Regions from separate parts of the Streptomyces sp. NBC_00385 genome, predicted to be linked through region 2. Evidence: predicted binding sites of a transcription regulator. Region 2 holds the regulator's gene; each other region holds the start of a gene.
What was found. Region 2 encodes HrcA, which represses chaperone genes, less so after heat shock. Its sites were predicted from a motif close to TTNGCACTCNGNNNNNCNGAGTGCNAA; they were not measured.
Positions count from the first base shown of each region.

Region 1: a site for HrcA is predicted at 2,793-2,819, ahead of groES (co-chaperone GroES). Genes of this name have one in related genera too.
Region 3: a site for HrcA is predicted at 2,746-2,772, ahead of OG959_RS22715 (FmdB family zinc ribbon protein). Genes of this name have one in related genera too.

Region 1 is NZ_CP107951.1:3,254,719-3,262,160, reverse strand. Features, by position in the region: gene OG959_RS14195 (class I SAM-dependent methyltransferase) at 1-1,201, opposite strand, end outside; gene OG959_RS14190 (polysaccharide deacetylase family protein) at 1,331-2,317, shown strand; gene OG959_RS14185 (hypothetical protein) at 2,314-2,628, shown strand; gene groES (co-chaperone GroES) at 2,970-3,278, shown strand; gene groL (chaperonin GroEL) at 3,380-5,002, shown strand; gene OG959_RS14170 (hydroxyacid dehydrogenase) at 5,398-6,426, opposite strand; gene OG959_RS14165 (carbohydrate ABC transporter permease) at 6,462-7,316, opposite strand; gene OG959_RS14160 (carbohydrate ABC transporter permease) at 7,313-7,442, opposite strand, start outside.
Region 2 is NZ_CP107951.1:5,913,551-5,920,992, forward strand. Features, by position in the region: gene OG959_RS26410 (SpoIIE family protein phosphatase) at 1-1,638, shown strand, start outside; gene hemW (radical SAM family heme chaperone HemW) at 1,691-2,923, shown strand; gene OG959_RS26420 (DUF3097 domain-containing protein) at 3,112-3,936, opposite strand; gene OG959_RS26425 (MBL fold metallo-hydrolase) at 3,962-4,693, opposite strand; gene hrcA (heat-inducible transcriptional repressor HrcA) at 4,879-5,895, shown strand; gene dnaJ (molecular chaperone DnaJ) at 5,896-7,032, shown strand; gene OG959_RS26440 (nitronate monooxygenase) at 7,146-7,442, shown strand, end outside.
Region 3 is NZ_CP107951.1:5,075,964-5,083,405, forward strand. Features, by position in the region: gene OG959_RS22700 (MscL family protein) at 1-372, opposite strand, end outside; gene OG959_RS22705 (hypothetical protein) at 496-1,062, opposite strand; gene OG959_RS22710 (S-methyl-5'-thioadenosine phosphorylase) at 1,408-2,241, opposite strand; gene OG959_RS22715 (FmdB family zinc ribbon protein) at 2,360-2,734, opposite strand; gene OG959_RS22720 (MFS transporter) at 2,938-4,224, opposite strand; gene OG959_RS22725 (potassium/proton antiporter) at 4,529-6,091, opposite strand; gene OG959_RS22730 (penicillin acylase family protein) at 6,368-7,442, shown strand, end outside.

The sequences.
Region 1 (7,442 bases), 2.7 Mb from region 2:
TCGGTACGTTGGCGACCCGGGTCAGGAAGACCGTGGCCGCGTTCGGGCCCTGGAGCTTCATCTTCCGCCGCAGTTCCTCCGGTTCGACCCCCGAACCACGCTTCTTGACGGTGAGGACGCCGACCTTCCGCTCCCGCAGGAGCGCCTTCAGCCGCTTCGTGTTGAAGGGCAGCTGATCGGTGATCTCGTAGCCCGCGGTGTACGGGGAGTCGTACAGCTCGTCGCTCGTGACGTACGCGATCATGTCGTCGAACAGCCGGCCGTGGCACCGCTCCACGATCCCGGCCACCAGATGTGCGCGGATCACCGCGCCGTCCGGCTCGTACAGATAGCGCCCCACCGGGCCGACCGGCGGGGCGGGCAGCACGGCCGGGGCGGACAGGGTGGCGCCCGACGGAAGCAGCGTCGCGCGGAAGGACCCTGCCTCGAAGCCCTCACCGAACCAGAGCACCGCCTCCTTCACGTCGCCGCCGTCCGAGATCCACTCGGCCTCCGCCTGCGGCCCGATCGCCTCGTGCGGCACCCCCGGGGCGATCTTCAACGCGGCCCTGGGCGCCTTCAGCGCCGCCTCGGTCGCCCAGGACAGGGGCGGCGAGTAGGCCTCCGGGTCGAAGATGCGGCCGCGTCCGCCGCGGCGGGCCGGGTCGACGAAGACCGCGTCGTAGGGCGAGGTGTCGATCTCCGTGACGTCGGCGCACCGCACCTCGATCAGCGCGTCCAGGCCGAGCGCGGCGGCGTTGGCCCGGGCCACCTCGGCGGTCAGCGGGTCGCGGTCCACGGCGAGGACGGAGATTCCGGCCCGGGCCAGGGCGATCGCGTCGCCGCCGATCCCGCAGCAGAGGTCGGCGACGCTGCGCACCCCGGTGTCCGCGAACCGGCGTGCGCGGTAGCCGGCCACCGAGGTGCGGGTCGCCTGCTCGACCCCGTTCGGCGTGAAGAACATCCGGTGCGCGTCCTCGGCGCCGAACTTCGCCACCGCCCGCTGCCGCAGCCTGGCCTGGCCCAGGGCCGCCGAGACGAGGGCGGCCGGGTGGGTGCGGCGCAGCCGGGTGGCGGTGGCCAGTTCGGTGGCGGGGTCGTACGAGCGCAGCCCGGCCAGCAGCTCGGCGCCTTCGGGGGCACGCAGGGCCCGGAAGTCGGCGAGGGGGTCGGGGGTGTCGTCGGACGGGCCGGTCGGGGCGAGAGCGTTCACCCGCCCCATTGTGGGCCAGTCGGCTGCGCGCCAGCCGGGGGACCGTGCGGGGCCGGCGCTGTGTCGGCCCGGATGCCCCGTCCCGGGCTGGCAGGATGCGGCGCCATGCAGCCAGTACGACAAAAGGAAGAATTCGACATGAAGAGGCGCAGACCGGGTGCGGAGTCGTGCGGACAGGGGCGGACGAGGCGCGGGCGCGGACACCTGCGACGCCGGCCGGGCTACGCGGTCCTCGCCGCGCTGCTGGTCGCCGCGGCCGGCTCGGGCTGTGCCGCCGAGACCGGCGGCAGCGCACCGGCCGACCCCGGCCGTGTCGCCGCGGCGCGGGCCGGACAGCCGGGCGGCCCCCCGGCCGCCGGGGCGGCGGGTTCCGTCGCGGCGCAGGCCGAGAAGGCGCGCCGCGCCCAGGCCGCACGGGCCGTGGCCGCCAAGAAGTGGGGCCTGGCGAGCACCCCGCTGACTCCGCCGGCGCCTCCCGCCGTCAAGCCGCACCTCACCACCCGCAAGGGCTTCGAGGTCGAGGGCGGTGACGCCTCGCTGCCGCCGGTCTTCACGACGGTCCCCACCGACAAGAAGATCGTCTTTCTGACGATGGACGACGGGGACGACAAGGACCCCGAGCTCCTGAAGATGATGGCGGACCTGAACATCCCGTACAGCGCCTTCCTCAGCGACTACCTGGTGCGCGACGACTACGCGTACTTCAAGGAGGCGCAGGCCCGCGGTGTCGTCCTCGGCAACCACACGCTGAACCACCGCTACATGCCCGGTCTCTCCCACGACGAGCAGAAGCGGGAGATCTGCGACCAGCAGGACATCATCGAGCAGCAGTACGGCGAGCGCCCCCGGCTCTTCCGGCCGCCGTACGGCAACTACAACGGCGACACCCTGCGGATCGCCAAGTCCTGCGGCATCACGGCCGTGCCGCTGTGGGCGGCGGAGGCCTTCCCCGACCACATGGAGTGGCGGGAGGAGGACCAGGACCTGCATCCCGGCGACATCATCCTCACGCACTTCCGGGGCAAGAAGGACTGGAAGGGCAGCATGCCCGACATGATCCGGAACGTCATGAAGGTCATCACGGACAAGGGTTACGCCGTGGCCCGCCTGGAGGACTACGTATGAGAAGGGCGCGCCGGCCGCTGGCCGGACTGCTGACCGCCGGTGCGCTCCTGGCCGCCACCGCGGGCTGCGCGCAGTCGGTGGACCCGATCGAGCGGCTGGGCCGGAAGGCCGCGCAGCACGTGAACCCGTCGCCGGACGAGCAGGCGCGGCCGGCGGCGGTGCGCGGTGACCACGGGGCGCCGGGGGCGATGGTCGTCGTCGCCTGCGGCCGCCCGGCGGCGGCCGGGGGCTCCGGGTTGCGCCCGCCGGTCCACTGGTGGCCGGACCGGTCCGGCGAAGAGGCCGCGGACGCGGGGTGCGCGAGCCGCTAGCCGCTGTGCCACGCCGGGTCCCCGGTCCGGCGCGGCGGGTGAGTACGAGGTCATCGCCGTACGGAACGGAGCGGACGGTCCCCGCGTTGTCCCTACGGTGACCGGAACGTTCTGCGGACGCGGTCGTACGCGGAGGAGGTCCCGGACGCCACGAGGGGCGTGAATTGGCACTCCGCTTGACCGAGTGCTAATCGCGGTCATAGTCTCAGTGCTGGCACTCCCCACTGGAGAGTGCCAGCAGTTCTGTGCGACCGGCAGGTCCGGCACCCGCGACGACGGGCCCACCTGGTCGCCACCCCAAAGACTGATAACCCCGTGAGATCTCCGAAGGGGGAGACCGGATCGTGTCGACCAGCACCAAGGTTGCGATCAAGCCGCTCGAGGACCGCATTGTGGTCCAGCCGCTCGACGCCGAGCAGACCACGGCCTCCGGCCTGGTCATTCCGGACACTGCCAAGGAGAAGCCCCAGGAGGGCGTCGTCCTGGCCGTGGGCCCGGGCCGCTTCGAGAACGGCGAGCGCCTTCCGCTCGACGTCAAGACCGGCGATGTCGTGCTGTACAGCAAGTACGGCGGCACCGAGGTGAAGTACAACGGCGAGGAGTACCTCGTCCTCTCGGCTCGCGACGTGCTCGCGATCATCGAGAAGTAATTCACCCACGTTTGCTTCTGTTCTGCGCCCCTGGCCCCCTGCGAAATAACTAGCCGGGCGGCAGGGGCGCAGTTCTTGTTTTGAGAGGACAGTTCAGCTCCATGGCGAAGATCCTGAAGTTCGACGAGGACGCCCGTCGCGCCCTCGAGCGCGGCGTCAACAAGCTTGCCGACACGGTGAAGGTGACGATCGGTCCCAAGGGCCGCAACGTCGTCATCGACAAGAAGTTCGGTGCGCCCACCATCACCAACGACGGTGTCACCATCGCGCGCGAGGTCGAGCTGGACGACCCGTACGAGAACCTCGGTGCCCAGCTGGTGAAGGAGGTCGCGACCAAGACCAACGACGTAGCCGGTGACGGTACGACCACCGCCACCGTCCTGGCCCAGGCGCTCGTCCGCGAGGGCCTGCGCAACGTGGCCGCGGGTGCGTCCCCGGCCGCCCTGAAGAAGGGCATCGACGCCGCGGTCAAGGCCGTGTCCGAGGAGCTCCTCGCGACCGCCCGTCCGATCGAGGACAAGTCCGACATCGCCGCCGTGGCCGCGCTCTCCGCGCAGGACACCCAGGTCGGCGAGCTCATCGCGGACGCGATGGACAAGGTCGGCAAGGACGGTGTCATCACCGTCGAGGAGTCCAACACCTTCGGTCTGGACCTCGACTTCACCGAGGGCATGGCCTTCGACAAGGGCTACCTGTCCCCGTACATGGTGACCGACCAGGAGCGTATGGAGGCCGTCCTCGACGACCCGTACATCCTGATCCACCAGGGCAAGATCGGCTCGATCCAGGAGCTGCTGCCGCTCCTGGAGAAGGTCATCCAGGCCGGTGCCTCCAAGCCGCTGCTGATCATCGCCGAGGACGTCGAGGGCGAGGCCCTGTCGACCCTGGTCGTCAACAAGATCCGTGGCACCTTCAACGCCGTCGCGGTGAAGGCCCCGGGCTTCGGTGACCGCCGCAAGGCCATGCTCGGCGACATCGCCACCCTCACCGGTGCGACCGTCATCGCCGAGGAGGTCGGCCTCAAGCTCGACCAGGCCGGTCTGGACGTGCTGGGCACCGCCCGCCGCGTGACCGTCTCCAAGGACGACACCACCATCGTCGACGGTGGCGGCAAGTCCGACGAGGTCGCCGGCCGCGTCAACCAGATCAAGGCCGAGATCGAGTCCACGGACTCCGACTGGGACCGCGAGAAGCTCCAGGAGCGCCTGGCGAAGCTGGCCGGCGGTGTCTGCGTGATCCGCGTCGGCGCTGCCACCGAGGTCGAGCTCAAGGAGAAGAAGCACCGTCTGGAGGACGCCATCTCCGCGACCCGCGCCGCGGTCGAGGAGGGCATCGTCTCCGGTGGTGGCTCCGCTCTGGTCCACGCCGTCAAGGTCCTCGAGGGCAACCTCGGCAAGACCGGCGACGAGGCCACCGGTGTCGCGGTCGTGCGCCGCGCCGCCGTCGAGCCGCTCCGCTGGATCGCGGAGAACGCGGGCCTCGAGGGCTACGTCATCACCTCGAAGGTCTCCGAGCTCGACAAGGGCCAGGGCTTCAACGCCGCGACCGGCGAGTACGGCGACCTGGTGAAGGCCGGCGTCATCGACCCGGTCAAGGTCACCCGCTCCGCGCTGGAGAACGCCGCGTCCATCGCGTCGCTGCTGCTCACGACCGAGACCCTGGTCGTCGAGAAGCCGGCCGAGGAAGAGGCCGAGGCCGGTCACGGCCACGGTCACTCGCACTAGCGTGTAGCTGCCCCGCGCAAGCGGTGAGGCCCGGTACCCCGCGAGGGGTACCGGGCCTTTCGCGTGTCCGGCCGCGCCGGCCCGTTCCTGCCCGGCATTCACGCTCGCCGGCCAACTCCGCCCCCTCGGCGAGTGGGGCCCGGCCGACTCCAGCCTTTCCGGCGAGTGAGGGGGCTCGGCCAACCCCAGCCCCTCCGGCGATTGAGGAGCGGGGTCCGGGGCGGAGCCCCGGGGCGCTGCCCCCGTACCCCGGCTCCTCAATCGCCGGAGGGGCTGGAATGGCCGGCCGGTCCCGACGGACGACGGGCCGCCGGACGGGCCGAAGGGGCAGGACGGGCAGGACGGGCAGGACGGGCGGGATGGGCCGGCGGGGCGAGACGGGCCCGAGGGCCGGACTACGCCGAGCGCGACAGCGCGTCTCCGTGGACCGGGTCCGCGAACGGGCGGCCGGACGCGAAGCGTTCCAGTTCGTCCAGCGCCTGGTCCGCCATCCGGTGCAGCTCGTTGCCCAGCGATCCGGCGATGTGCGGCGTGAGCAGCACGTTCGGCAGGTCGTAGAGCGGCGAGGCCGCCCGGGGCAGGTCCGGGTCCGTCACGTCCAGGACCGCGTGCAGCCGCCCGCTCGTCAGCTCGGGCAGCAGCGCGTCCTCGTCGACCAGCGAACCCCGGGCCGTGTTGATCAGCGTCGCGCCCGACGGCATCGCCGCCAGCTGGGCGGTGCCGATCAGATGCCGCGTCTCCGGAAGCTGCGGAGCGTGCACCGAGACCACCGAACTGCTCGCGCACAGCTCGTCGAGAGCCGCGAGGCGGGTACCCAGCCGGGCTGCCTCGTCCGCCCCGACGTACGGGTCGTACAGCAGGACGTCCAGATCGAAGGGGCGCAGCAGCTCGATCACGCGCCGGCCGATGCGGGAGGCGCCGACGATGCCCACCGTACGGCGGTAGTTGCCGCTGCCGTCCAGCTCGTCGAGCCAGTCGTGGCCGGTGCGCAGTTCCCCGTATCGCCGTGCCGAGCGCAGGACCTGCTTGCCCGCGAAGAGGATCGCGGCCACGGTGAACTCGGCGACCGGCAGCGCGTTGGCCCCGGCCGCGGAGGTGACGGCGATGCCCCGTTCCCAGCAGGCGTCGGTGATGTGGTGCTTGACGGACCCGGCCGCGTGCACCACCGCACGCAGCCGCGGGGCGGCTGCCAGCACCGGCCCGGTGAGCGGCGTCGCGCCCCAGCAGGTGAAGAGCACCTCGGCCTCGGCGAGCGCGGCCGCCACCTCGGGTGACGGGTCGGCCAGATCGTGGGCGACGAGCCGGGTGTCCGTACGGGTCAGGGCGGCCAGCCGGGTGTGGTGGCGTTCGGCGAGGAGGCGCCCGGCGATGCCGGGGCCCATCGCGAGCAGCGCCCGGGGCCGGTTGTCAGTGGGGTGCGGCATGGTGGAACTCGTACTCCTCGGGCTCGCGTGGACGGTCACTTGACGCTTCCGGCGGTCAGGCCCGCCTTCCAGTGCCGCTGCAGGGAGACGAAGGCGACGATCAGCGGGATGACGGCGAGCAGGGAGCCGGTGACGACGAGGGGGTAGAAGCTCGGTTCGCCATGGGTGTTGGTGTTCCACGAGTACAGACCGAGGCTCAGGGGGAAGAGCTTGCGGTCCGAGAGCATCACGAGGGGGAGGAAGAAGTTGTTCCAGATCGCGGTGAACTGGAAGAGGAAGACGGTCACGAAGCCCGGCATGACCATGGGCAGACCGACGGACCAGAAGATGCGCAGCTCGCCCGCCCCGTCGATACGGGCGGCCTCCAGGGCCTCGTTCGGTATGTAGCCGGTGCTGAACACGCGGGCCAGATACACGCCGAACGGGTTGACGAGCACCGGGATCAGCACCGACCAGTAGGTGTTCACCAGGCCGACCTTGGACGCCAGCAGGTACATCGGCAGAGCCAGCGCGGTGGTGGGGACGAGCACGCCCATCAGCACCAGGCCGAACAGCTGGTCCTTGCCCCGGAAGGCGTACTTGTCGAAGGCGTACCCGGCGGCGACGCAGATCAGCGAGCAGGCGATGGCCCCGATGCCCGCGTACAGAAGGCTGTTGAGGTACCAGCGGAAGTAGATGCCGTCCCCGTAGGACGCCAGGTTCGACAGGTTCTCGCCGAGGTTGAAGCCGTCGAAGGAGAACGCGTTGCCGGCGAGCAGGCCGCCGGTGTCCTTGGTGGCGGCGGTGACCAGCCAGACGAGCGGGAAGAGCATGTAGACGACGGCGAGCAGCAGGAAGCCGTTGACCGCGGTCTTCGACATCCAGCGGCCGTGGGAGGCGGGGGAACTCATGCTTTCTTGCCCTTCCGGCCGGTGAAGCGGGTGACGACGAAGGACAGCAGCGCGGCGGTGAGTGCCAGCAGGATGGAGGCGGCCGCGGCGAGGCCGTAGTCGTTGCGTTCGAAGGCCGCGGTGTAC
Region 2 (7,442 bases):
CGGCTGGAGGAGGCCACCGAGGACGAGGCCGCCGCGCTGGTCCTGGAGATCTCGGACCACCACCCGGCCCGTGCCGTACGCAGCGACGGCTCCGAGGGCGGCTTCGCGGGCGCGGCCGGACCCGGCGAGCCGGCCGAGTACGGGCGTGGCCTGGAACTCGTCGCCACCCTCGCCGAACGCTGGGGCATCACCTACCGCACCGGCCTCAAGACCGTCTGGGCCCGGCTCCCCGTCGACGACTGGAACCCGTTCCCCGACGCCCGCCCGGAGCCCGGATTCCAGGAGGGGCTGCGCGCTGCCGAACTGCTCGCCCCCACCGCACGCCGCGCCCTGCGCGACGACGCCGACTGGGCGGGCCGCGGCGCACTGTCGTTCCTCGCCGAGGCCTCCGACCTGCTGGCCGGTCAGCTGGACGAGGACATCGTGGCCGCGCTCGCCGGACAGTTACTCGTGCCCCGGCTCGCCGACTGGTGCGCGATCTGGCTGGAGCCCGAAACCCCGGGCCGCGCGGCCGTCCCCCGCCTCGCCAAGGTCTGGCACGTCGACGAGACCCGCATCCAGCCGCTGCGCACCCTGCTGGAGGGCGACCCGCTCCGCCTCCCCGAGCGGGTCGGCACCGGACCCGTGTCGATCCCGTGGCCCGGCAGCGCGGAGGACGGCGGGCAGCCGGACGGGCTCGAAGGCGTCGCGCTCGCCTACCGGATCACCTCGGGCGGCCGCACCCTCGGAGCCGTACTCCTCGGCCGCGAGGGCATCGCCCGCGTCCCCGACGAGGTCACCGCCCTGATCGAGGACTTCGTACGCAGGGTCGGCCTCGCCGTCGGCGCGGCCCGCGCCTACACCCGGCAGGCCACCATCAGCCGCATCCTCCAGCGCGGACTGCTGCCCAGCAAGGTCGCCGACATACCGGGCGTCGTCAGCTCCCTCGTCTACGAGCCCAGCGACGACGGGGTGGTCGGGGGTGACTTCTACGACATCTTCCCGTGCCCCAACGATCGCTGGTGCTTCGTCCTCGGCGACGTCCAGGGCAGCGGCCCCGAGGCCGCCGTCGTCACCGGGCTCGCCCGCCCCTGGCTGCGGCTGCTGGCCCGGGAGGGGTTCCAGGCCGACGAGGTCCTGGTCCGCCTCAACCGGCTGCTCCTCGACGACGCGATGGAGGCCGCCGAGGCGGCCGCGCTCATGGTCGCCGCCGCCGGCGGCCAGCACTCGGCGGACAGCGGACAGTCCCGGTTCCTCTCCCTGCTGTACGGGGAGCTCGTCCCGCTGCCCGGCGGCGGCGCCCGCTGCACCCTGGTCAGCGCCGGGCACCCGCTGCCGCTGCTGCTGCGCCCCGACGGCACGGTGCGGCCGGCCGCCGAACCGCAACTGCTCCTCGGCGTCATGGACGACGCCGTCTACGAGACCCAGAGCTTCGACCTGGCGCCCGGCGACAGCCTGCTCTGCGTCACCGACGGGGTGACGGAGCGGCGCTCGGGGCCGCTGATGTTCGACGACGAGGACGGGCTGGCACAGGCGCTCTCCGGGTGCGCCGGGCTGAGTGCCGAAGGGATCGCGGACCGCATCAAGCACGCCGTGCACGCCTTCGCGGAGCGCCCGCCGGACGACGACCTGGCGCTGCTGGTCCTCCAGGCCGAGTAGGCACGCACGCGTGTGGCGTCCGGCTGCCGGGCGGCGCGCGACAATGGACGGTATGCCTTCCGTACTGCCCGATGGTGAGCCCGTGCCCGACGACGGGGCGCTGCCCCGCCATGCCCTGGAAGGCGCCGCAGAACGCCCGCTCGGCTTCTACCTCCACGTGCCGTACTGCGCGACCCGCTGCGGCTACTGCGACTTCAACACCTACACCGCGACCGAGCTGCGCGGCTCCGGCGGTGCGCTGGCCTCCCGCGACAACTACGCCTCGCACCTCATCGGCGAGGTCCGCCAGGCCCGCAAGGTCCTCGGCGACGACCCGCGCCAGGTCCGCACGGTCTTCGTCGGAGGCGGCACGCCGACGCTGCTGGCCGCCGCCGACCTGGTCCGGATGCTGGCCGCGATCCGGGAGGAGTTCGGCCTCGCGGACGACGCCGAGATCACCACCGAGGCCAACCCGGAGTCGGTCGGCCCGGACTACCTGGCCGAGCTGCGCGAGGGCGGCTTCAACCGGATCTCCTTCGGGATGCAGAGCGCCCGGCAGCACGTTCTGAAGATCCTCGACCGCACCCACACCCCCGGCCGGCCCGAGGCGTGTGTCGCCGAGGCGAGGGCGGCCGGCTTCGAGCACGTCAACCTCGACCTGATCTACGGCACCCCGGGCGAGTCCGACGACGACTGGCGCGCCTCCCTCGACGCGGCGATCGGCGCCGGGCCCGACCATGTGTCGGCGTACGCCCTGATCGTCGAGGAGGGCACCCAGCTGGCCCGCCGGATCAAGCGCGGCGAGATCCCGATGACGGACGACGACGCGCACGCCGACCGGTACCTCATCGCGGACGAGGCGATGGCCGCGGCCGGCTTCTCCTGGTACGAGGTGTCGAACTGGGCCCGGACACCGGAGGGACGCTGCCTGCACAACGAGCTGTACTGGCGCGGAGCCGACTGGTGGGGTGCAGGGCCCGGCGCGCACAGTCACGTCGGTGGCGTGCGCTGGTGGAACGTGAAGCACCCGGGGGCGTACGCGCAGGCGCTGGCCGAGGGGCGCTCGCCCGGCGCGGGCCGCGAGATCCTCTCCGCGGAGGACCGGCGCGTCGAGCGCATCCTGCTGGAGCTGCGCCTCGTCGACGGCTGCCCGCTGTCGCTGCTCGCCCCGGCGGGGCTTGCGGCGGCGGGGCGAGCGGTGTCGGACGGGCTGCTGGAGCGGGGGCCGTACGGGGAGGGGCGGGCGGTGCTGACCCTGCGGGGGCGGTTGTTGGCGGATGCGGTGGTGCGGGACCTGGTGGACTGAGGGGGGAGGGGGTGCGGGGCCGCGTGTCGCGTGGCGGGGTGGCGCCTGCGGCGGGCCTGTTCCCCTCCCCGCCCCTTCCCGTAACCGGGGCTCCGCCCCGGACCCCGCTCCTCAAACGCCGGAGGGGCTGGAGAGGCTCGGAGGGGCTGGAGAGGGTCGGAGGGGCTGGAGGACCCGGGCCACGTTCCTCAGGTGGTGGCGGGGGCCGTCACGAAGTCGATCAGTTCCTCCACCCGGCCCAGCAGCTCCGGCTCCAGGTCCCGGTAGGAGCGGACCGTGGACAGGATCCGCTGCCAGGCCGCCCCCGTGTTCTCCGGCCATCCCAGCGACCGGCACACGCCCGTCTTCCAGTCCTGGCCGCGCGGCACCACCGGCCAGCCGGGGATCCCGACGGACGACGGCTTCACGGCCTCCCACACGTCGATGTACGGGTGGCCGACCACCAGTACGTTCCCGTCCGAGATCTGTGCCGCGATCCGGGACTCCTTGGAACCCGGTACGAGATGGTCGACCAGCACCCCGAGCCGCGCGTCCGGGCCCGGTGAGAACTCGCGCACGATCGCGGGCAGGTCGTCGATGCCCTCCAGGTACTCCACGACCACGCCCTCGATGCGCAGGTCGTCGCCCCAGACCCGCTCCACCAGCTCGGCGTCGTGCCGGCCCTCCACGTAGATGCGTCCGGCCCGCGCCACCCGGGCCCGCGCGCCGGGTACGGCCACCGAGCCGGAGGCCGTACGGGCGGGCCGGGCCGGGCCGCCCGCCGAAGGGCGCACCAGCGTGACGACCCGGCCCTCCAGCAGGAAGCCGCGTGGTGTCATCGGGAAGACCCGGTGCTTGCCGAAGCGGTCCTCCAGGGTCACCGTCGGGCCCTCGGCCGTCTTCTCGCACCGGATCACCGCACCGCAGAAGCCCGTGACGGCCTCCTCGACGACCAGATCCGGATCGGCGGGCACCTCGGGAGCGGGGGCGGACTTCTTCCACGGCGGGGTCAGGTCCGGCTGGTAGCTGCGCATCGGACGACGATAAGGCGGGAGCGGCTCACGACACGCCGAACCGGGCAGCCAGCTGATCGCGCTGTTCCCGTACGAACGCGGCGTCCACCACGGCCCCGTGCCCCGGCACGTACAGCGCGTCCTCGCCGCCCAGCTCCAGCAGCCGGTCCAGCGCCGCCGGCCAGCGCGCCGGGAACGCGTCCGGGCCCGCCTGCGGTTCACCGGACTCCTCGACCAGGTCGCCGCAGAACACCACCGCGTGCGAGCCGGAGAGACCGGGGACCAGCACCGCGAGATCGTGGCCGCTGTGCCCCGGGCCCGCGTTCACGAGCAGCACCTCACGCCCGCCGCCCAGGTCGAGCGTCCATTCGGCGCGCACCTCGTGATGCGGCGCCACCAGCACGTCGGCGGACTCGGCCGCGTCGTGCTCGGGCAGACCGTGCCGCACCGCGTCGGCATGCAGCTCGTCCGCCCCGCGCCCCAGCAGTCCTGCCATGCCCCCGGCGCCGTACACCTGCGCCCCGGCGAAGGCCGCCGTGCCCAGCACATGATCGAAATGGGGGTGGCTGAGTGCGATATGCGTCACCCTCCGGCCCAGCAGGGCCTGCGCCTGGCCGCGGACTTCGGCCGCTTCACGGAGTGACGACCCGGTGTCGCAGAGCAGCACGCCGTCCGTCCCCGCCACCAGGGCGACCGTTGCATCCCACACCGGAAGGCGTCGCCGGCCCATTCCGTGTCCGAGTCGCTCCCAGCCGAACTCTTCCCAAGAGGCGTCCATACAGCGACGCTATCGGCAACGACCTGCGCAGTCTCGCGGTAGCGTGGCCGGTCGCCCTTGCTAGGGGGCTACCCCGTCGCCGTACACTGGCCGGGGGATTGCTGGCACTCGTACGCACAGAGTGCCAGGGACAGACCCGGGAACGGCCCGAGAACCACCGAGGTACACAGCTGGAGGTGTGCGCGATGCTCAGCGAACGCAGACTCGAAGTGCTGCGCGCCATCGTCCAGGACTATGTCGGCACCGAGGAGCCCGTCGGCTCCAAGGCGCTCACGGAGCGGCACAAGCTGGGGGTCTCCCCGGCCACCGTCCGTAACGACATGGCGGTGCTGGAGGACGAGGGCTTCATCGCCCAGCCGCACACCAGCGCGGGACGCATCCCGACGGACAAGGGTTACCGGCTCTTCGTCGACAAGCTCGCGGGCGTCAAGCCCCTGTCGTCGCCGGAGCGCCGTGCCATTCAGAATTTCCTCGACGGCGCGGTCGACCTCGACGATGTCGTGGGACGTACCGTACGGCTGCTCGCGCAGCTGACCCGGCAGGTCGCCGTCGTGCAGTACCCCTCGCTGACCCGCTCGACGGTGCGGCACGTGGAACTGCTGTCCCTGGCCCCCGCCCGGCTGATGCTCGTGCTGATCACGGACACCGGCCGGGTCGAACAGCGGCTGGTCGACTGCCCCGCGCCGTTCGGTGAGACCTCTCTCGCCGATCTGCGGGCCCGGCTCAACAGCCGGGTCGTGGGACGCCGTTTCGCGGACGTTCCGCAACTGGTGCAGGACCTGCCGGAATCCTTCGAGAGCGAGGACCGGGGAACCGTGTCCACCGTGCTCTCGATCCTCCTCGAATGCCTCGTCGAGGAGACGGAGGAGCGGCTGATGATCGGCGGCACCTCCAACCTCACCCGTTTCGGGCACGACTTCCCTGTGATGATCCGGCCGGTGCTGGAGGCATTGGAGGAGCAGGTCGTGCTGCTGAAGCTGCTCGGTGAGGCCAAGGACTCGGGCATGACCGTACGTATCGGGCACGAGAACGCCCACGAGGGGCTCAACTCCACGTCCGTCGTCGCGGTCGGCTACGGTTCGGGCGACGAGGCAGTCGCCAAACTCGGCGTGGTCGGACCGACCCGCATGGACTACCCCGGAACGATGGGAGCGGTACGCGCAGTGGCACGTTACGTCGGACAGATCCTGGCGGAGTCGTAAGTGGCCACGGACTACTACGCCGTACTCGGCGTGCGCCGCGACGCTTCGCAGGACGAGATCAAGAAGGCTTTCCGGAGGCTCGCCCGCGAGCTGCACCCGGATGTGAACCCCGATCCGAAGACCCAGGAGCGGTTCAAGGAGATCAACGCCGCTTACGAGGTGTTGTCGGACGCTCAGAAGAAGCAGGTCTACGACCTCGGCGGCGACCCGCTGTCCGCCTCCGGAGGCGGTGGCGCGGGCGGATTCGGACAAGGCGGCTTCGGCAACTTCTCCGACATCATGGACGCGTTCTTCGGCACGGCGTCGCAGCGCGGACCCCGTTCGCGCACCCGCCGCGGGCAGGACGCCATGATCCGGCTGGAGATCGACCTCTCCGAGTCGGCCTTCGGTACGACCAAGGACATCCAGGTCGACACGGCCGTCGTCTGTACGACCTGTAGTGGCGAGGGTGCCGCACCCGGCACCTCCGCCCAGACCTGTGACATGTGCCGCGGCCGCGGCGAGGTCTCCCAGGTCACCCGGTCGTTCCTCGGCCAGGTCATGACCTCGCGGCCCTGCCCCCAGTGCCAGGGCTTCGGTACGGTCGTGCCGACGCCGTGCCCGGAGTGCGCCGGTGACGGCCGGATCCGCTCAAGGCGCACGCTCACCGTGAAGATCCCCGCCGGTGTCGACAACGGCACCCGCATCCAGCTCGCGGGCGAGGGCGAGGTCGGCCCCGGTGGCGGCCCCGCCGGCGATCTCTACGTCGAGATCCACGAGCTGCCGCACGCCGTGTTCCAGCGGCGCGGCGACGATCTGCACTGCACGGTCACCATCCCCATGACGGCGGCGGCCCTCGGCACCAAGGTGCCGCTGGAGACGCTCGACGGACTGGAGGAGGTCGACATCCGGCCGGGCACCCAGTCCGGCCAGTCCGTCCCGCTGCACGGGCGCGGCATCACGCACCTGCGCGGCGGCGGTCGCGGCGACCTCATCGTGCACGTCGAGGTGATGACCCCGACCAAGATGGACCCGGAGCAGGAGCGCCTGCTGCGCGAGCTGTCGAAGCTGCGCGGCGAGGAGCGGCCCACCGGGCAGTTCCAGCCCGGGCAGCAGGGTCTGTTCTCGCGGCTGAAGGACGCGTTCAACGGCCGCTAGATCCATGCGACGATGCGGTACGGGCCCGGTTTCCGGGCCCGTACCGCATTGCGGACAAAACGTTGCAGCGGGGTGCGCATCACGGGGCAGGGGCGACATGACACGATGCGGTCATGTCATCCGCGTTGACCGATCTCTGCCGGTTTCCGATCGTGCAGGCCCCGATGGCGGGCGGACCCTCCTGTCCGCAGCTCGTCGCGGCCGTCGCCGAGGCCGGCGGGCTCGGCTTCCTGGCCGCCGGGTACAAGACCGCGGACGGCATGTACAACGAGATCAAACAGGTCCGCGGGCTCACCGGTCAGCCCTTCGGCGTCAACCTCTTCATGCCGCAGCCGAACCTCGCCGACCCGGCCGCCATCGAGGTGTACCGGCACCAGCTCGCGGGCGAGACCTCCTGGTACGAGACCCCG
Region 3 (7,442 bases), 840 kb from region 2:
CGCCTGCATGGCGGCCCGCCTGGCGAGGTACTTCGCCATCGGGAGCACCATCAGGAAGTAGACGACGGCAGCGGTGATCAGGAAGCTGAGAGTGGCGCTGAGTACCGAACCCCACAGGATCCGGATGCCCTCGGTCGCCTCGCCCGTCTTCGGGTCCGTCACGCAGGGGCCCTTGAGGCAGGAGCTGTAGTTCTCCAGATCCTGGGTTCCGAACGCACCGACGAGCGGGTTGATGACACCCTTGACGACGGCGTTCACGATGTTGGTGAACGCGGCGCCGATGACGACGGCAACCGCCAGGTCGATCACGTTGCCGCGCGTCAGGAAGGCTTTGAAGCCCTCCAGCAGACTGACTTTCTTCTTCTCGCTCACGCCCGAGCCGTCCTTCGTCTGTGCCGTAAGAGGAGCCAACTGTTCCGCAACTTACGGCAGTACAAGGGAGATTCACCTCATCCGCGGCTGATGGCAGGTGACGTGATGGCTCGTCAGTGCGAATCAACACAGGATCACCGCAAACCCGGCCGAGATTCCCGCACCGGCCAGCGTCGTGGCCGTCGCCCGTGGCACGGAGAGCACGATCAGCGCCCCGTTCTCCGTGGAGCCCTCGGTGGACGCCGCCGGCACCCGGGTCACCCGCGCACCCTTCGCCAGCACCCGCGAGCCGGCTCCGGCGCCCTCGGACGCGATCACGTCGACCCGGTCTCCCGGGCGCAGCAGCCGGACGGTTTCCGCATCGGCGATCCGGACGGGCGCGGATACCAGGCGGACCGGCGGCGGCACCCGGCGCGAGGCGGTTCCGGCTGCTTCGGCCGCACCGCGCCCGCCGCCCGGCCCGCCCCCGTCCCCGCTCCCGGCCTCACCGCCGCCGAGCCCCGAAGCGGCCAGCGCGGCAGCCGTCAGCGCCAGCCCCGCGGCCATCGCCCGCCGCTGCCGCCACACCGCCCGCCGCAGCCGGTGGCCGCTGCCCCCGCGCACCCGCAGCGGGGGGAACGGCGGCACCCCGCCGGGTGGCGGAGCGGACGGAGGCGCGGAGAGGGGGGAGGGGGATCCGTACGAGGACATGCCAAACACCGCCTGCGGTAGGGGAGTTCAGAGGACAGGGGGACGAGTGCGGATGAATCGGATCGAGCGGCCCGGCGGCCGGAGACGACCGGCCGGACAGCACCCACGATTCACCACCCGCCAGATTCCCGCTGAGCCCTGTGGACGGCCCACACGATGTGGAAAACTCCGTCACCCGCTTGAAGGGCTCCACCTGCTTGAGGGGCTCCACCCGCTTGAGGGGCTCCACCTGTTTGAGGGGCTCCACCTGTTTGAGGCCCCACCCGCTTGTGGGACCTCATCCGCTTGCGGGATCCCACCTGCTTGCGAGACCTCATCCGCTCGTGGGCCCCCAGGTGTGAGCGCCTACGGCAGCTCGATCCCCGTCTCGATCCCGTCCAGCGCATGCGCGCACGGACAGCCCCGGTCCGCCTCCGCCGGCAGCGCGGCCACCGCGTCGAAGAGCACCGAACGCAGCCGGTCGACATTGGCCGCGAACACCTTGAGGACCTCCTCGTGGGAGACGCCCTCGCCGGCCTCCGCGCCCGCGTCCAGGTCCGTCACCAGCGTCATCGTCGTGTAGCAGAGACCCAGCTCACGGGCGAGCACGGCCTCGGGGTGTCCGGTCATCCCGACCACCGACCAGCCCATCGCCGCATGCCAGCGCGACTCCGCCCGGGTCGAGAACCGCGGCCCCTCGACGACCACGAGCGTCCCGCCGTCCACCGCTTCCCAGTCCCGTCCGCGAGCCGCCGCGAGGGCGGCCTTGCGCCCCTCGGGGCAGTACGGGTCCGCGAAGCCCAGGTGCACCACCTTCGGCGCCACTCCGTCCGCCCGGGTCTCCCCGTCGTAGAACGTCTGGACACGGGTCTTCGTGCGGTCGACCAGCTGGTCCGGCACGAGCAGCGTCCCCGGCCCGTACTCCGGCCGCAGTCCGCCCACCGCGCACGGGCCGAGCACCTGGCGTACGCCGACCGAGCGCAGCGCCCACAGGTTGGCGCGGTAGTTGATGCGGTGCGGCGGCACATGGTGGCCGCGCCCGTGACGGGGGAGGAAGGCGACCCGGCGGCCGCCGATCTCGCCGAGGAAGACGGAGTCGCTCGGCGCTCCGTAAGGGGTCTCCACGCGTACCTCGGTGACGTCCTCCAGGAAGGAGTACAGCCCCGAACCGCCGATCACACCGATCTCTGCGTTCACCATGCGGTCACAGTAGGCGTTCGCCCGGCGCGCGACGCAGCCGGGCGGGAAACGCCGAGGACCCCGCCGAGTGAATCGGCGGGGTCCCGGTGAAGCCAGGTGAAACGGTCGGGCAGGCGCCTCAGGCGGCCGACGAACCGCTCGACGAGGACGACGAAGAAGAAGAGGACGACGAGGAAGACGCCGTCGAGGAGCCGGACGAACCGGAAGAGGACGTCGACGACGAGGACGACGACTTCGCGTCCGATCCTGTCGAGGACGACGATCCGGAACCCGAGGCCTTCGCAGCGGCCGGGGCCGGCGTGCTGCTCGACGAGGATCCGCGACTGTCGTTCCGGTAGAAACCGGAACCCTTGAACACGATGCCGACCGCCGAGAACACCTTCTTCAGGCGTCCATCGCAGCTCGGGCACACCGTGAGGGCGTCATCGGTGAACTTCTGCACCGCTTCGAGGCCCTCGCCACACTCGGTGCACTGGTACTGATAGGTCGGCACTTGTCTTCCTCCTGGCACTCTCACTGGATGAGTGCTAACAGTCGTCCATAGTAGCTCCTGCAGGCTGTTGCTTGCAGTAATGTCTGTCACCTGCCGGAAGGCAGCGGTCAGGGCTTGGCCGTCATGAGGGTCTTCGGCCCGAGTGGGAAGCCGCCTCCTTTCGTGGCGGAGGAGTCACAGTGACGTATTCCTCGGGAACGACGTCATTCTCTGGCCGCGATACGGTCGCGGTGAACCGTGCCGCGTGCGGCTGTGATGGTCGCGCGGGCCGGTGCCAGCCGCGAACGCAGCGCCACCAACGTCACCAGAGCCAGCACGGTGCCCACCAGCGGCACCAGGAATCCGGTGCTCGCGCCGTGGGCGTCCGCGAGCCTCCCGGCCACCGTCACCGCGCCCGCCTGGCCGAGTGCGACGGCGCCCGTCAGCCAGGTGAACGCCTCGGTCCGTGCGGAGCCCGGGACGAGGGCCTCGACCAGGGTGTAGCCGCTGATCAGGGCGGGTGCGATGGAAAGGCCGACCAGCAGTCCGAGCCCGGCCAGCAGCGGCACGGAGTGCACTGCCCACAGGCCCGACGCGGTGAGGGTCAGGGCCGCGTACCCGGCGATCAGCCGGCGGCGCGGGCCGGTCTTCCAGGCGATGGCGCCGCAGGCGATCCCGGCCAGCATGTTGCCGGCCGCGAAGATCCCGTACAGCAGACCGTTGGCTCCGGGGCTGCCGATCTCCTCGGCGAAGGCGGTCAGCGAGACCTGCATCCCGCCGAAGACCGCGCCGATCCCGAGGAAGGCCACGGCGAGGACACGTACGCCGGGGATGGACAGTGCGGAGACGTGCCGCTGTGATCCGGCGGTGCCGGTGGTGCGTACCGCGGGCTGGGTGGCACGCTGCGCGGCGAAGAACAGGCCGCCGAACAGAGTGAGGGCGGCTTCGGCGATCAGTCCCGCCGCCGGGTGCACTCCGGTGCACAGCGCGGTGGCGAGGACCGGACCGATGACGAAGGTGAACTCGTCCGTCACCGATTCGAAGGCCGCCGCGGTCGACATGAGCGGCGAGGCCTCCCGGCCCGGTGCAGCCCCGAGCACGGCCGCCCAGCGGGCCCGGACCATCGGTCCGATCTGCGGGACGGACGCACCTGCCGGAACGGCCGCGGCGAACAGCGCCCACATGGGGGCGTCCGCCAGCGCGAGCGCGGTCAGGCACGAGACGGAGGCCGTGTGCACGAGGACGCCGGGCAGCAGCACGGCGCGCTGGCCGAAGCGGTCGGCGAGCTTGCCGGTCTGCGGAGCGAACAGGGCCATGGAGACCCCGGTCACGGCGGCGACGGCGCCGGCGCTGCCGTACGAACCGGTGGTGTGCTGGACGAGCAGGACGATGCCGATGGTCAGCATCGCGAAGGGCTGCCGTGCGGCGAAGCCCGGCAGGAGGAAGGTCCACGCACCGGGGGTGCGCAGCAACTGCCCGTATCCGGGGCGGTCGGAGACCGTGGACGCCACGGTCCTTGCCTTTCTGCCGCCTGGTGGCCGTGCCCCTGCGGTACCCGGCCGGCACGTGGGTGCGGACCCGGTCAGGAGCTGCCGAGAGCTGTCCTCTTCGCGCGGAACTGCGGTAGATGCCGGGCGCTCGCAGCAGAGGCGGAGGACGCCACGACCGCCATACGGTCGCGCCAGCTCTGCGTCAGGCAGAGTTGGTGGATCAAATAGGTCGATCTAGGTTTTCTTCATGCTACAGGCAAGAGCCCTCAAGTACCTGTGATTGTGTCCAACTCGACCCTTTTGGCCTGTGAACACGGTTGTGTCCTCAGTGGTGCGCCTTGGCATCCCGGGCGGCCCGGCCGTCGTGCTTTCGGTGGTCGTCCGTCCTGCCCAGCTTCTTGACCGCCTTGAGCGCGTTGGCCACGTTCGGTCCGGCGAGGGTCTCGTCGGCGGTGTTCCCGCCGGTCCCCAGCCAGCCGGCCAGCTTGCCGCCCTCACCGATAGCGCGCAGCCGGACCTCGGTCGCGTCGCGTACGGGGTCGGTCGTCACGACCAGCAGTTCGTCGCCGCGGCGCAGCACGGTCGAGGGCGCGGGTACGAAGCTCTTGCCGTCCCGGACGATCAGCGTCACCGCCGCTCCGGCGGGCAGCCGCAGTTCGCCGACCTCGACGCCGTGCATCTTCGACTTGGCGGGGATGGCGACCGAGAGCAGATGGCCGCGCAGTCGTTCCAGGGGCGCCGACTCGATGCCCAGGTCGGCCGTCTCGGAGGGATCGTCGGCGATCTTGAGGGCCTTCGCGAGCCAGGGCAGCGTCGGTCCCTGGATGAGGGTGTAGACGACGACGAGGACGAAGACGATGTTGAAGACCCGGGTGGAGCCCTCGATTCCGGACACCATGGGAATGGTCGCCAGGATGATGGGCACCGCGCCGCGCAGCCCGGCCCAGGACATGAGGGCCTTCTCCTGCCAGGGCAGCCGGAAGGGCGCCAGCGAGATGAAGACCTCCAGCGGACGGGCCACCACGGTCAGCACCAGTCCCACCACGACGGCGGGCCAGAAGTCGTCGACCAGGTCGTGCGGGGTGACCAGCAGTCCGAGCAGGACGAACATGCCGATCTGGGCCAGCCAGCCGAGTCCGTCTGCGAAGCCGCGGGTGGCGGGCCAGTGCGGGAGTTTGGCGTTGCCGAGGATCATCGCGGCGAGGTAGACGGCGAGGAATCCGCTTCCGTGGAGCATCGCGCCCGCCGCGTACGCGGACACCGCGATGGCCATCACGGCGATCGGGTAGAGACCCGAGGCGGGCAGCGCCACATGCCTCAGTCCGTACGAGCCGAGCCAGCCGACCGCGATGCCGAGCGCGGCGCCGATCGCCAGCTCCAGGGCTATCTCGCCGACCAGCACGTACCAGCTGTCGACCGGTCCCACGGTCGAGAAGGCCACGACGAGGATCACCACGGGGGCGTCGTTGAAGCCGGACTCGGCCTCCAGGACGCCGGTGATCCGGGCGGGCAGCGGCACCTTGCGCAGCACGGAGAAGACCGCGGCGGCGTCCGTGGAGGAGACGACCGCGCCGATGATCAGCGCCTGCCGCCATTCGAGACCGACCAGGTAGTGCGCTCCGGCCGCGGTCACGCCCACGCTCACGCCGACGCCGACGAGGGAGAGGACGACGGCCGCGGGCAGCGCGGGTTTGATCTCCTTCCACTTCGTGCCGAGGCCGCCCTCGGCGAGGATCACGACCAGGGCCGCGTAGCCGATCACCTGCGTCAGTTCGGCGTTGTCGAACTTGACGTCGAAGAACCCGTCCTGCCCCATGGCGATCCCGATGCCGAGATACAGGAGCAGGCTGGGGAGCCCGCTGCGCGACGAGATGCGTACCGCCGCCACCGCGACGAGCAGGACAAGCGAGCAGACGAGCAGGAGTTCGTTGAGCGCGTGGACAGTCAGTGGCCGGTCCTTCCCTGCGTACGCCTGCCGGATCGACTTCCGGTGGCCGGTACTTCGTTACCTTACCTAATCTTTAACGTTTTCTTGATGCGTTCGAGTATTCGTACGATCGCTACGCAATTCGAGCCATCCCGATACCGCGTCCGAGTGGCCTCGACGCTGCGCCTATGGTTGCTCCTGCACTCCCAGGACCACCCTGCCCCTCGAAGGACAGCGATGCCCGCCAACACAACCGCCTCTTCCGGCTCCACCGGTTCCGCCGGCGGCGGGCCGCGCAAGAAGAAGGGGCGACGCGCCCGCCTGATCGTGATCGTCCTGGTGCTGGCGCTTGTCGCGGGTATCGGTTACGGAACGTACTGGTCCGTATCCACTGTGCGCGCCTCGTACCCGCAGACCAACGGGACGATCCAGCTCACCGGACTCGACAGCAACGTCGAGGTCAAGCGCGACAGCTACGGAATCCCGCAGATCTACGCGGACTCCGACGCCGACCTGTTCCGCGCCCAGGGCTTCGTCCAGGCGCAGGACCGCTTCTGGGAGATGGACGTCCGCCGCCACATGACGGCCGGCCGGCTCTCCGAGATGTTCGGCTCCGGCCAGGTCGAGACGGACGCCTTCCTGCGCACGCTGGGCTGGCGCAAGGTCGCGCAGGAGGAGTACGACACCGTCCTGTCGGACGAGACGAAGAAGAACCTCCAGTCGTACGCGGACGGCGTGAACGCCTACCTCAAGGACCGCGACGGCAAGGACATCTCCGTCGAGTACGCGGCCCTCGGCTTCACCAACGACTACAAGCCCACCGAGTGGACCCCGGTCGACTCGGTCGCCTGGCTGAAGGCCATGGCCTGGGACCTGCGCGGCAACATGCAGGACGAGATCGACCGTTCGCTGATGACGAGCCGGCTCGACGCGGACCAGATCGAGGACCTGTACCCGGCCTACCCGTACGACAAGCACAAGCCGATCGTCGGTGAGGGCGGGATCTCCCCGGCCACCGGGAAGTTCGACCCGGAGGCGACACCGTCCGACGGCATCGGTTCGGCGACCGCCGAGGGTGCCACCGAGGGCCTCACCTCCCAGCTCGGCGCGCTCTCCGACACCCTTGACGAGATCCCCGCGCTGCTGGGCCCCAACGGCACCGGCATCGGGTCGAACTCCTGGGTCGTCGCGGGCAAGTACACGACCACCGGCAAGCCGCTGCTCGCCAACGACCCGCACCTGGCGCCGCAGCTTCCCTCGCTCTGGTACCAGATGGGGCTGCACTGCCGCGCCGTCTCGGCGACCTGCAAGT